DNA from 2 places in the Streptomyces sp. x-80 genome. Region 1 is predicted to be linked to the other one. Evidence: riboswitches for the same ligand, from Rfam matches in the RefSeq annotation. Region 1 holds a riboswitch; the other holds the start of a gene.
The links. Region 1 has a riboswitch for cyclic di-AMP ahead of ACLJWH_RS22375 (M23 family metallopeptidase). Riboswitches for the same ligand answer to the same signal wherever they lie in the genome.
Positions count from the first base shown of each region.

Region 2: another riboswitch for cyclic di-AMP. It lies ahead of ACLJWH_RS30810 (M23 family metallopeptidase); the one in region 1 lies ahead of ACLJWH_RS22375 (M23 family metallopeptidase).

Region 1 is NZ_JAJPWM010000010.1:314,829-321,848, reverse strand. Features, by position in the region: gene ACLJWH_RS22385 (hypothetical protein) at 269-571, shown strand; gene ACLJWH_RS22380 (aldo/keto reductase) at 724-1,665, opposite strand; gene ACLJWH_RS22375 (M23 family metallopeptidase) at 1,842-3,014, opposite strand; cyclic di-AMP (ydaO/yuaA leader) riboswitch at 3,404-3,538, opposite strand; gene ACLJWH_RS22370 (DUF2332 family protein) at 3,910-5,025, shown strand; gene ACLJWH_RS22365 (PP2C family protein-serine/threonine phosphatase) at 5,174-6,253, opposite strand; gene ACLJWH_RS22360 (LysR family transcriptional regulator) at 6,609-7,020, opposite strand, start outside.
Region 2 is NZ_JAJPWM010000018.1:83,012-90,031, reverse strand. Features, by position in the region: gene ACLJWH_RS30825 (DNA topoisomerase (ATP-hydrolyzing) subunit A) at 1-342, opposite strand, end outside; gene ACLJWH_RS30820 (M16 family metallopeptidase) at 628-2,001, shown strand; gene ACLJWH_RS30815 (M16 family metallopeptidase) at 2,040-3,407, shown strand; cyclic di-AMP (ydaO/yuaA leader) riboswitch at 3,629-3,784, shown strand; gene ACLJWH_RS30810 (M23 family metallopeptidase) at 3,797-4,609, shown strand; gene ACLJWH_RS30805 (GntR family transcriptional regulator) at 4,815-5,504, shown strand; gene ACLJWH_RS30800 (HPr family phosphocarrier protein) at 5,974-6,255, opposite strand; gene ACLJWH_RS30795 (GNAT family N-acetyltransferase) at 6,475-7,020, shown strand, end outside.

The DNA of each region.
Region 1 (7,020 bases):
AACCAGTACCCAGGCTCTCAATATCCTTGGTGATCGAATAGCCCTGACGACGGAGTGAGCTGCCGCGCGACCCACGCCGGCGCACATCGCGCATATCGGCACCGGCGATCCGTAGACCTGAGGGCAGTTCGGCTCTCAGGTTTCGGGATGGTCCTGCGATGCCCTTCAGTGCGGAGCCGTGCTGCCAAGGAGCCGGGGACTGCCAGCCGCGGAGCGCTCGCGCATAGAGTCGGTTTGGTTCCTTCATTCCAGATGCGGAGGTTTTGAAATGGCTGGTGTACCGACCGGTGCGGTTGCCGCAGGTGGGCTGGTGGCCGGATACGGCGTCGCCCGATGGACGAAGAAGCGGCCGCTGGGTGGGGTGGCTCTGGCGGCTGCGGGGGCGGTGGCGGCGCGGGAGTGGCAGCGGAAGGCCGGGAATGTGACGGCCGTGGCGTTGAGCGGTGCCTATGTCGCGGCGTTCGCCGGGTCGCATCCGTTGGCGAAGAAGATCGGGGCGTGGCCGTCGGTGTTCGCGGTGGCGGGTGGGGTTGCGCTCGCTTCGTGGGTGGCGGCCGACCGTCGGTCGTGAGGCCGTAACGGCAAGGCGTAAGGACAAGGCGTAGGACATGGTTGCGGGCCGGGGCGATCACCGCCCCGGCCCGCAACCATGCTCTGCCCCCGCCGGTCAGCCGGTCAGCCGGTCAGCCGGTCAGCCGGTCAGCCGGTCAGCCGGTCAGCCGGTCAGGCCGAAGCCTCGTTCAGCAGGGTGAGTTCCGGGTCGGTGAGGGTGAGGTCGGAAACGGCCAGGAGGGCCGGGAGTTGGGCGGTGGTGCGGGCGCTGGCGATGGGGGCGGCGACCGTGGGCTGGGCGCCGAGCCAGGCGAGGGCGACGGTGGCGAGCTCGGCGTGGTGGGCCGCGGCCACGGAGTCCAGCGCGGTCAGCACCTTGCGGCCGCGCTCGGTGGCCAGATACTCCGCCGCCTTGCCCGAGCGGGCGCTCTCCACCGTCGTGCCCGGACGGTACTTGCCGGTCAGGAAGCCGGACGCGAGGGCGTAGTACGGGATGGCGGCCAGGCCGTTGCGGGCGGCGACATCGGCCAGTTCGCCCTCGTAGGTGTCGCGGGAGACCAGGTTGTAATGGGGCTGTACGGCGACGTAGCGGGCCAGGCCCTCACGTGCGGAGAACTCCAGGGACTCCGCGAGGCGGGCGGCCGAGATGTTGGAGGCGGCGATCTCGCGGACCTTGCCGGCCTGGACGAGGTCGTTGAGGGCGGTGAGGAACTCCGCGACCTCGACCGACTCGTCGTCGAAGTGGGTGTAGTACAGGTCGATGTAGTCCGTGCGCAGCCGAGTCAGGGAGGCGTCCACGGCGCGCTTGATCGTGGCGGCGGACAGGCCCTTGAGGTCCGGGTGGGCACCGACCTTGGTGGCGATGACGACGTCGGCACGGTTGCCGCGCGCGGCCAGCCAGTTGCCGATGACGGTCTCGGACTCGCCGCCCTTGTTGCCCGGTACCCAGGCCGAATAGACGTCGGCGGTGTCGATGAAGTTGCCGCCGCCCGCCACGTACGCGTCGAGAACGGCGAAGGACTCGGTTTCGTCCGCGGTCCAGCCGAAGACGTTGCCGCCGAGGCAGAGCGGGGAGACGGAGAGCGAGCCGAGGGGCTTCTGTGTCGCGGTCATACGCGGTTTCAGCGTGGCCCGGAGAGGAGTTATTCCGAGGGAGGGGGGAAGGGAGGGCCAATTACTCCGGTTGGGTGGTTCGTTCGGGTGTGGGCTGAGGAGTGCGGAGTGAGGAGTGTGGGGTGTGGGGTTCGGTGCGCTGGGTGCGAGGCGTCGGGCATGGGGCCCGTTCGGGTTCAGATGTTCAGGCCGCGGTCACGGAACCAGGACGTGGGGTCGATCGGGCTGCCGGCGTCCGGGCGGACCTCCAGGTGGAGGTGGGGGCCGGTGACGTTGCCGGTGGCGCCGACGCGGCCGATGACGTCGCCGGTGGTGACCTTGCCGGAGGTCTTCACCATGGAGGACAGATGGCAGAACCAGAGTTCGGTGCCGTCGTCGAGGGTGAGGACGATGCGGTAACCGTACGAACCGGCCCAGCCCGCCTGGGTGATGGTGCCGGAGTGAACCGCTCTGACGGGAGTGCCGGTCGGTGCGGCGAAGTCCTGCCCGGTGTGGTTCGCCGCCCAGCGGTCGCCGACCTGGCCGAAGCCGGCGGTGAGGGTGTAGGAGGAGACGGGGACGACGAAGTTCTTCGCCAGTTCGGCGAGGCGCGCGGCCTCCGCCTTCTCGCGGGCCGCTGCCTCCTCCTGCCGCTTGGCCTCCAGCGCCGCCGCCTTCTTGGCCGCCGCGGCCTGCTCGGCCTTCGCCTGGTGCGCGGCCGCGTCCCGCTCGGCCTGCTGCACGGCGGCCCGCTCCGCGGCTTCGCGCGCTTCCTGCTCCGCCGTGCCCTGCTGCGTATCGGCCTGCTGCAAGATGCGGCTGCGCAGCGCCTCGCCCGCGCCCTGGCCCTGCCCCGGAGCGGCCTCGTCCGGGCTGAGACCGGCTTGGACGAGGACGGAGCTGGTGTCCGCATCCGTCTTCGCATCCGTCTTCGCGTCTGTCTTCGCGGCTGTCTTCGCGCCCACGCCCACGCCGGCGTTCGCGTTCGCGTTCGCGTCCGCGTTCGCGGAGTTTGTCGTGCCGTCCGACGACATGAGGGCGCCGATACCCGGGAGGGAGGCGGGGTCCGGCAGCTTGTCGACGATGTCCTCGGCGATGCCGCCCAGGTCGGGCAGGTCGGGCAGGTCGGGCATGGAGATCGGAAGCGGCGGCTTGTCCTCGGCCGACGCCATCCCGCCCGCGCCGACCGCCGCGATGACGCCGACGCCCAGGACCGTACCGCCGCGGGCGAACCCGCTGCTGCGCTGCTTTCCGACCCGGTGCTTGCCACGGACCGTACGGATGGATTCCTCGGCGGGATTCCACTCGTCCCACGGTCCGTCGCCATCGCCGTCGCCAACGCCAACGGCATCGACGGTGCCACCGCCGATGACGGTGGCGTCACGGCTGACGGTGCCGTCGCCATTGGCGCCAGTGCCACGGTCGCCGCCCGTCCGTCCGCCCCCGGCTATCCGTCCGTCGCCGTTCCCCAGCCCAGCGCCGCCGCGATCGCCCGCACCGCCGTACGCACGGCCGGGATCACGGCCGCCGATGCGGCTGTCGGCACGGCTGTCGATGCTGCTGTCGACACGGCGGTCGTCGATACGGCTGCGGCCAACCCCACGACTGTCGCCGAGGCCATCCCTACGGACATCGGACGGGCCGGCCATACGGGCATCGAAGGGGCCGGCGAACGGGCCGTCAGTGGGGCCGCGGTCAGCGAGGTCGTAGGCGGTCGGAACCTCGGAGGCAGAGCTGTTGGACGCCACGGGGGCGCACTCCTTTCCTTCCCTCTCGCCTACCGGGTTAGCTGACGGGTTCGGAGCAGGAAGGTCTCCTACGGGCGCCCGCTGGCGGGAGGCGTCCGATTCACCCCAAGGTGGTGGTTCCCCGGTTCCCTCGGCGCGTTCCGTACACATCGACGCGGTGCTCTGTGCTGCTGTGTGGTGCTGTCCGACGTGCGGTACTGAGGTGCCTGGACGCGTCTGACGTGCCTGAAGTGCGCTTGCGGGATTCGGCGTCGGCGCGCGGGGCCGCCTCTTGCGACGGCTGAAACGACCGCGCTCCGTTATCGGACAGTAATAGAGACGGCGGCCGATTTCCAAGCGTTCCCCCGAATCCGCACCGACTTCAGGTCGGTTCTGGCCTGGACTTTTTCACCCATGAAGGCGTCAAACCGGGCGAGTTGACCGGACGTCGGCAAACGAACCTTCGACGATTGTGCGCCAGTCGTTATGCAGAGGGGTGCACGATGGCTACGGAGCGTAAGAGCGCTACGGTCTGATCATGGTCGTCAACGTCGTGAACGTCGTCAACAACGCGCAGACAGTTGCGGATCGGTACCGGGACTTCTCCTGGCGGCAGGCTCGGGGACGGTCCGAGGCCCACGAGGAACTGACCGCACGTATAAGCCAGGACCCGGAATTCTGCGATCTGCTGTCGGGGTCGCTGCCCGCCGGCAACAAGCAGCAGCCGAACCTCCTCCTCGCCGCCGTCCGCTATCTCGACGGTCCGCACGCCGAACAGGGCCCGCGCGGCGAGTCGGCGTACGGGCGCTGGCGCGAGTGGACGATCCGGCACTGGGACGAGGTCCGGACGGTGATCATGCGGCGCGCCACCCAGACCAACGAACCGGGCCGCTGCGCCACGCTGCTGCCGCTGCTCGCCCGCCTCCCGCAGCCGCTCGCGCTGCTGGAGGTCGGCGCGTCGGCGGGCTTGTGCCTGTACCCCGACCGCTATCGGTACCGGTACCGGAACGCCGGGGCCGCGGGGACCGGGACGGAGGTGGGGGCGCCGGAGAACCCGGTGACGTTCGAGTGCCGGACGAGCCGGGAGGCCGGAGCGGCGGAGCCGACGGTCCCGGCTCCCGGGGCGGCGGGCGCTCTCCCCGAGATCGTCTGGCGAGCGGGCATCGACCTGAACCCGCTCGATCCGGCCGCCGAACCCGACGACCTCCGCTGGCTGCACGCCCTCCTCTGGCCGGGCGACCCGGACCGGGCGGCGCGGCTCTCGGCCGCCGTCGAAGCGGTACGGCCGGTGCCCCGCCCGCGGATGGTGCGCGGCGATCTGGTCGAGGAGCTGCCCGCCCTCGCCGCCGAGGCCCCGCCGGAGGCGACCCTCGTCGTCTTCCACACCTCCGTGCTCACCTATCTCCCGCTCGACCGCCGCGAGGAGTTCGCCCGGCTCGTACGGTCGCTTCTCGCGGAGCGGCCGGGCCCCGGTCACTGGATCTCCAACGAGCACCACAGCGTCCTGCCGTGGATCACCACTCCGGCGCACGAGGCGCTGCGCCCCGAGGACGGACAGCCGCTGACCCTCGCGCTGGACGAGCGCCCGGTCGCCCTCACCGGCCAGCACGGCGAGCACCTGCACTGGCTCCGGGAGCCGGCAGCCGGCGGGTGAGCCGCGGCGGCGGTCCGCACGTCCGGGCCGGGCCGGGCCACGGTCACGGTCACGTACAACCTTCCCGTCACGTACGACCCTCCCGTCACGCACGCCCCACCTCACATACGCCCCGCCTCACATACGCCCCTGCGCCACCCTCCGTCCCCTACGCCCCCAGCGGCCGCCGCACCGCCAGCAGGGCCATATCGTCCGCCGACGCCCCGCCCGAATGCCGGGCGACGTCCTCGACCAGCGCGTCCAGGAGGTCGTCCGGCCCGGTGAAGTGGCGGCCGCGCAGCCGGGCCGCCGGATCGTAGAACTCCCCCGTCCGGTCCCGTGCCTCCGTCACCCCGTCCGTGAACAGCAGCAACATGGACCCGGCCGGGAAGAACGTCTCGTCCGCCCGGTCCGGCCACCCCGCCACCTCGCTCATCCCCAGCGGCAACGCGGGCGATGCCGGGGTCAGCTCGCACAGCCCGCCGTCCGGACCGATCAGCAGCGGGGCCGGGTGGCCGCGGTTGAGGACGCGCAGTGCGGCGCGCTCATCGGCGGGGACCTCCGCGAGCACGGCCGTGGTGAACCCTTCGAACTGGTCGATGCCCTCGCGCCGCCCGCCCTCCCGCTGGAGCGCCCGTTCCAGCCGGCCCGCCACCGCCTCCAGGGTGGCCTCCTGCTCCGCCGCCTCCCGGAAGGCACCGATGACGACCACCGCGGCCTCCACCGCCTCCAGCCCCTTGCCCCGTACATCGCCGACGATCATCCGTACGCCGTGCGGGGTGTCCTGGACCGCGTAGAGATCACCGCCGATCCGGGCGTCCGCCCGCGCCGCCACATAGCGCGCGCCGACCGCGAGCGGGCCGATCCGGGCGGGTGGCGTGGGCAGCAGGGCCCGCTGGGCGGCCTCCGAGACGTCCCGTACGGACGCCAGCTGGGCATCGCTGAGGCGTACGACCCGGTTGATGCCGAGCGCCAGTACGGCGACGACGAAGACCGTGGAGGCTTCGGCGACGGTCTCGTTCACCGTCGCCCCACGGTGGTACGTGACGACCCAGAGCTCGCCCGCGACGGCGGCGACGGCCGTGATGGCGGTGGTACGCAGGGAGTAGAGGGGCGCCGCGACCAGGGGGGCGGCGGAGAAGAACGGCGAGGCCGTGTAGCGGGGCGGGGTCCCGATGTCGAAGAGGAGGCCGGCGGCGATCAGGAGGACGGGGAGCCAGCGCGCCAGCCGGCGGCCGAGCGGGGACATCCGGGCATGCCGCGCCTTCCGTTCCCGATCGCCGATACGGTATTTGCCGCCTCGAAGCATCCGCACCGGCCTCTTCCCGCTCCCGCCCGTCCGCCGGGACATCGTCGTCCAGCGACACCGTCATTGAGGAAACCGTTGTGCCATGGGGCCGGCCCTGACTCCGTATCCGGATACGGAGCCGTACCCGGATACGGCTCCGGGTCCGCGCCGCCGGGCGGCACCCTCGACCTCCCAAGGCTTTCCGGTACGGGGCCGCGCGGCGAATCCTCATGGGCCGGACGGGTCACGGGGAGGGCGTGGCGGGTGAACCGGGTGAGTCGGGTGAACCCGGGGGAGTCAGAGGGAACCGGGGGAGTCAGGGGGAACCGGGTGCGGCGGGCCGGTCCGGCAGGGTGGCCGCACCACCGGCGGCGCGCCCGCCCTCGCACTGCCCCACCGTGGCGCGCGCATGCGCGAGGAACCGAGGCGTCAGCGGATGTGCGTGGTGCCGGGGAAAGACGATGTGCAGCGGCACCGGCGGCGCGTCGGGTATCGCTACAAAAGAGACGAACGGGTGGATGTGCCGTCGGCCGATGGACTCGGGGACGACGCCGACGCCACGGTTTCCGGCCACGGCCTCCAGCCAGTCGTCGAAGTTCTCGCAGTACGCGGCGACTTCGGGCCGCGCGCCCACGGGCCAGTCCGCCAGGTCCGACGTACCGCTGACCCGGTTCACCACCAGACGCCGACGGGACAGCTCCGACCAGCTGATCTCGTCCCGTCCGGCG
Region 2 (7,020 bases), on a different contig from region 1:
GTCCACCAGCGGCAGCCGCATCGAGAACGGCTGCGCCATGCGCACCAGGGCGTCGTAGATCGACGCGTCGCCGTGCGGGTGGAGCTTGCCCATCACCTCGCCGACGACCCGGGCGCACTTGACGTAACCGCGCTCGGGCCGCAGGCCCATCTCGTTCATCTGGTACAGGATGCGGCGGTGCACGGGCTTGAGGCCGTCGCGGGCGTCCGGCAGGGCGCGGGAGTAGATGACCGAATACGCGTACTCGAGGAAGGAACCCTGCATCTCGTCGACGACGTCGATGTCGAGGATCCTCTCCTCGAAGTCGTCCGGCGGCGGGGTCTTCGTGCTGCGGCGGGCCATCGCGGCTGCGGCTCCTTCTGCTGCGTCTACTGCCGATGTCGGGTCAACGGTGCTGGACCGTCCGGCCGGGGAGCCGGCCGGGGATCAGCCGGCGGTCTGCCTGAGTCTGATCCGGACCATTGTGGACCGCCCCACTGACAACGCTGACCGCGACTCCCCCTTCGGGTCACCGCCGACGGGCCCGTAACCCCTCGTACGGGGCCGCTCGTACGGGAACTTCGCCAGATGCCGACGCGCTTGCATACAGTGACAGAACTTTCTCGCAAGCGGATCGAAGGGACGTACATGCCCATGGGTCACACGGCCACAGAACAAGCCGGCTCCGGCGGCCTGACAGCAACCGAGCACCGGCTGGCCAACGGCCTGCGCGTGGTGCTCTCCGAGGACCACCTGACCCCGGTCGCCGCGGTCTGCCTCTGGTACGACGTCGGCTCCCGCCACGAGGTCAAGGGCCGTACGGGCCTGGCTCACCTCTTCGAGCACCTCATGTTCCAGGGCTCCGCCCAGGTGAAGGGCAACGGCCACTTCGAGCTCGTCCAGGGCGCCGGCGGTTCGCTGAACGGCACCACGAGCTTCGAGCGCACCAACTACTTCGAGACCATGCCCGCCCATGAGCTGGAGCTCGCGCTCTGGCTGGAGGCGGACCGGATGGGCTCCCTGCTGACCGCGCTCGACGACGAGTCCATGGAGAACCAGCGTGACGTCGTCAAGAACGAGCGCCGCCAGCGCTACGACAACGTCCCCTACGGCACGGCCTTCGAGCGCCTGACGGCTATGGCCTACCCGGAGGGCCATCCGTACCACCACACGCCCATCGGGTCGATGGCCGACCTCGACGCGGCCTCCCTGGAGGACGCGCGGGCGTTCTTCCGTACGTACTACGCGCCCAACAACGCCGTCCTGTCGATCGTCGGCGACATCGACCCCGGGCAGACGCTCGCCTGGGTGGAGAAGTACTTCGGCTCGATCCCCTCGCACGACGGCAAGCGGCCGCCGCGGGACGGCACGCTGCCCGAGATCATCGGCGGCGAACTGCGCGAGGTCGTCCAGGAGGAGGTCCCCTCCCGCGCCCTGATGGCGGCCTACCGCCTGCCGCACGACGGCACTCGCGAGGCGGACGCCGCGGACCTCGCACTGACCGTCCTGGGCGGCGGCGAGTCCTCCCGCCTCTACAACCGGCTGGTGCGCCGCGACCGCAGCGCCGTCGCGGCCGGCTTCGGCCTGCTGCGGCTGGCCGGCGCGCCGTCCCTCGGCTGGCTGGACGTCAAGACGTCCGGCGGCGTGGAGGTCCCGGGCATCGAGAGCGCCATCGACGAGGAGCTGGCCCGCTTCGCCGCCGAGGGGCCCACCCCGGAGGAGATGGAGCGTGCGCAGGCCCAGTTGGAGCGCGAGTGGCTGGACCGGCTCGCGACGGTCAGCGGCCGGGCCGACGAACTCTGCCGGTTCGCCGTCCTGTTCGGCGATCCGCAGCTCGCCCTGACGGCCGTGCGGCGGGTCCTGGAGATCACCCCGCAGGAGGTGCAGGCGGTCGCCCAGGCCCGGCTGCGCCCCGACAACCGCGCGGTGCTCGTGTACGAGCCCACCGAGCCCGCCGACGAGGCTGCCGACAACGCCACCGACAGCGCCACCGACAACGAGGAAGAGGAGGCGGCCCGGTGAGCGACGCCGTTACCAGCGCAGATTCCACCGAGAGCACCATGGACTTCCACCCGCAGCCGCAGAGCGGCGCACCCAAGCCGTGGGCCTTCCCGGCCCCTGAGCGCGGCCGGCTGGCCAATGGCCTCACCGTCCTGCGCAGCCACCGCCCCGGCCAGCAGGTCGTCGCCGTCGAGATGAACCTCGTCGCGCCCCTGGCGGCCGAGCCCGAGGGGCTGGACGGCGTCGCCACGATCATGGCGCGCGGCCTGTCCGAGGGCACCGACAAGCACGACGCGGAGGAGTTCGCCGCCGAGCTGGAGCGCTGCGGCGCCACCCTGGACGCGCACGCCGACCACCCCGGTCTGCGGGTCTCCCTGGAGGTGCCGGCCTCCCGGCTGACCCGTGCGCTCGGCCTGCTCGCCGACGCGCTGCGCGCCCCCGCCTTCCCGGACGGCGAGATCGAGCGGCTGGTCCGCAACCGCCTCGACGAGATCCCGCACGAGCTCGCCAACCCCGCCCGGCGCGCCGCGATGGCGCTGTCGAAGGAGCTCTTCCCGGCCACGTCCCGGATGTCCCGGCCCCGACAGGGCACCGAGGAGACCGTCGGGCGGATCGACGCGGCGGCCGTCCGGGCCTTCTACGACGCCCATGTGCGGCCCGCCACGGCCACCGCCGTCATCGTCGGTGACTTCACCGGTATCGACCTGGACGCGGCGCTCGCCGGCACCCTCGGCGTCTGGACCGGCACCGCCGGCGAACCGGTGTCCGCCGCGCCGATCACCGCCGACGACACCGGCCGCGTGCTGATCGTGGACCGCCCCGGCGCCGTCCAGACGCAGCTGCTCATCGGCCGCATCGGCGCCGACCGGCACGACCGCGTCTGGCCCGCGCAGGTCCTCGGGACGTACTGCCTGGGCGGCACCCTCACCTCCCGGCTGGACCGCGTGCTGCGCGAGGAGAAGGGCTACACCTACGGGGTGCGCGCCTTCGGCCAGGTGCTGCGCTCCGACGCGGACGGCACCGGCGCCGCGATGCTCGCCATCAGCGGGTCGGTGGACACCGCCTCCACCGGTCCGGCGCTGGACGACCTGTGGCGGGTGCTGCGCACCCTGGCGGCCGAGGGGCTCACGGACGCCGAGCGCGATGTCGCCGTGCAGAACCTCGTCGGCGTCGCACCGTTGAAGTACGAGACCGCGGCGGCCGTCGCGGGCACCCTCGCCGACCAGGTGGAGCAGCACCTCCCGGACGACTTCCAGGCGCAGTTGTACGCCCGGCTCGTGGAGACCGGCACGGTCGAGGCGACCGCCGCGGCCGTCAACGCCTTCCCCGTGGACCGGCTGGTGACGATTCTGGTCGGTGACGCGGCGGAGATCGTCGAGCCGGTCAAGGAGCTGGGTATCGGCGAGGTGACGGTCGTCACCGGCTGACCGGCCGGGCCGCCGCCGCGCAGGCGAAGTCCGTATCGCACAAGGGGATCCCGTGGCGTTCGTCCGCCGCGGGATCCCCTTTATGTCCAGATTATTGTGGCTGGTTGTACGGCGTGGGTGTGGCGTACCGCACAAACTGCCGGTTCTGTTTGCCGATTGAAAGTTGCCCCCTCTAGCGTCGGTCCCGCTGTCCGCCAGACGTACGCCGCAACCGCAGCACCGGACAGCGATCGCCGAGTCCCCGTACGGCGCGAGCCAGGGGAGCCGGGGACCCATATGTCCCTGGGGTGAATCGGGCCCCTCTCCGGAGGAGTTCGTAGGAGACCTTCCTGCTCCGAACCCGTCAGCTAACCCGGTAGGCGAGAAGGAAGGAAAGGACAAGCCAGCAGATGGCGTTCACCCGTGCCACCGGGAAGCACCGCCGTGCGAGCCGCAGCGCCCGTACGACCCGCAACCTCGCCGGTATAGCGACCCTCGCGGCGGGCGGCGTCGTCGCCTCCGTGGCCTCGCCCGCGATGGCCGCCACGGACGGGGCGCGTGCCCACGACGGTGCCCTGCGGCAGGCCGTCGTGATGGGTGACGAAATCGCCGACCACGTCGAGGCGCAGGCCGACGCGCAGGAGGCGGTCGCCGAGGCCGCCGCCGCGCAGGTGAAGGCCGAGGCCGAGGCGGCGAAGCTGGCCGAACAGGCCAAGCAGCGGGCCGAGGAGGCCAAGAAGAAGGCCGAGGCGAAGGCCAAGGAGGAGCGCGAGGCCAAGGAGCGCGCCGCCCGCGAGGAGGAGCGCAAGCGCCTCAACACCTTCGTCGCCCCCGTGGACGGTTCCTACGTCTCCACCGGGTACAAGGCGTCCAGCAGCCTGTGGTCCTCCGGCAGCCACACCGGTATCGACTTCCACGCCGGCACCGGCACGTCCGTCCACGCCGTCGGCGCGGGCACCGTCGTCGAGGCGGGCTCGGGCGGCGCGTACGGCAACAACATCGTGATCAAGATGGCCGACGGTACGTACACCCAGTACGGCCACCTGTCGTCCTTCGCGGTCTCGGTCGGCCAGACCGTCACCAGGGGCCAGCAGATCGGCCTCTCCGGCGCCACCGGCAACGTCACCGGGCCGCACCTCCACTTCGAGGCCCGCACATCGCCCGACTACGGCTCGGACATCGACCCGATCGCCTACCTCCGCGCGCACGGCGTCAACGTCTGACCCGCCCTCGTCCCCTCCCCGAGCCCTGGCCCCGACGGCCGGGGCTCGCGGCGTATCCGGCCCCCGACGGCCCGCCCGGTCCGCACCCGTGGCCAAAAAATATCCATGAATACCCGGACCCTGCCGGAAAGCCGTCCCGGTCGAATAGAGTCACGGAAAAGCCGCTCGGCGGAATTTCCAGGTGATTACGGCGGAGGCACGGACGATGCGAGGCCAGATTTCCGCGCATGCGGTGTGTACGGCGATTCGCGAGGACATCGTCTCCGGTGCGCTGGCGCCGGGGAGCCGGCTGGTCGAGGAATTCCTGGCGGCCCGCTACGGCGTCTCCCGGGTTCCGGTGAGGGAAGCGCTGCGCACCCTCCAGTCCGAGGGTTTCGTCACCACCCGCCGCCACGCGGGTTCCTGCGTCGCCGAGCCGACCGACCAGGAGGCCGCCGACCTCCTGGACGTGCACGCCCTGCTGGAGCCGCTGGGCGCGGCCCGCGCGGCCGCCCGCCGCAGTCCGGCCCACCTCAAGGTGCTGCGCGGCCTGGTGCGGCTGGGGCGTGAGCGGGCCCGGCACGGCCATGCCGCTGAGCTGTGCCAACTGGACGACTGGTTCCACGAGACGCTCGGCCGGGCGGCCGACAGCCCCGGTCTGGCGGCGCTGCTGACCCAGTTGCGGCGGAAGATCGAGTGGATGTACGCGGTGGAACTCCCGCTGCGGGCCGCGGAGTCGTGGGACGAACACGGCGCGGTGCTGGACGCGGTGGCCCGGGGTGACGCCGAACGGGCTCGTGCCCTGATGGCCGCTCATATCGAGCGCGGCCGCCCGGTACACCGGCTGCGACGCCCCGCCGCGGTGGCGGTGAGGGAAGTGAAACAGCCCGTCAACACGGCGCGTGCCCGGCCTTAACAATCACCGCGTAGACAGTGGGGGAGGCGCGCGGGAGCGGCGGGCGAGGGCACCACGTATGCGGCGCGCTCGCATGCGGCGACGCGGCAATGCGGCTGTTCATGGTGGTGCGGTTACTCGCTGATACGGGAATCGGGCACCGGTTGTTCGGCGCTCCGCATATTCGGGGCCGTCGATTTCCGGATGTGTCCGGTGCCGGCTGAATTCCCGTACCGGGGATTCTCGTCCGTGTGGCTGGTCCGTGCCCGCGCGGAAAATTCATGTCCGCACGGAAATCCACGGAAAGCCAAGAAAAGCGGAGAATCCGTTCCGTGACGGAGAAAGCGCGCCCGCGGAAGAAAGCGCGCCCGAAGTCCGGTTCGGGGGTCCGCCCGGCGTCCCGCCAGGCGGACAGTGCGCAACGGCCCCGTCGCGGCGCCCGGGTACCGGTCGCCGCGACGGGGCCGCGGATGCGGAGGTCCCGACGGACTCAGACGGTCTCGGGGAGCTCGTCGAGGCCCTCGGAGACGAGCTTCGCCAGGCGGTCGAGCGCGGCGTCGGCGCCCTCGGCGTCGGAGGCCAGCACGATCTCCTCGCCGCCCTGCGCGCCGAGGCCCAGGACCGCGAGCATGGAGGCCGCGTTGACCGGGTTGCCGTCGGCCTTGGCGATCGTCATCGGGACGCCGGCCGCCGTGGCCGCACGGACGAAGATCGAGGCGGGGCGGGCGTGCAGGCCCTCGGCCCACCCGACATTGACGCGGCGCTCAGCCATGGTGTTGCCCTTCAAGTCGTGACTGTTGTCTAGACCAGTCTCTCACGCTGTCCGGAGTGCTCGGGCGGCCTTTCGTCCCGACCTTCCCGCCATTCGTCCCGGGCGGGTTCCCGCGGGCCCGGCCGGCACCCGCACCCGTCCGCACGCCACCCGCGGACTGCTCCGCCCCCGAGCGTACATACCGGGCCGGTTGTCGGTGCCCGGCCGTACCCTGGCCGCATGCAGACGCCGCCGGACCCCGCGTACCCGACCCACTGGGAAGCCGACGTGGTGCTGCGCGACGGCGGCACCGCACGCATCCGTCCCATCGCCCCCGACGACGCCCAGCGGCTGGTCTCCTTCTACGAACAGGTCTCGGACGAGTCGAAGTACTACCGTTTCTTCGCGCCCTACCCCCGGCTGTCCGACCGCGATGTGCACCGCTTCACCCACCACGACTACGTCGACCGCGTCGGCCTGGCCGCCACCGTGGGCGGCGAGTTCATCGCCACCGTCCGCTACGACCGCATCAACGAGCAGGGCCTGCCCGCCAAGGACCCCGGCGACGACCAGGCCGAGGTCGCCTTCCTCGTCCAGGACGCCCATCAGGGCCGCGGCGTCGCCTCCGCCCTCCTGGAGCACATCGCCGCCGTCGCCCGCGAGCGGGGCATCCGCCGGTTCGCCGCCGAGGTGCTCCCCGCGAACACCAAGATGATCAAGGTGTTCACGGACGCCGGCTACACCCAGCAGCGCACCTTCGAAGACGGCGTCGTCCGCCTGGAATTC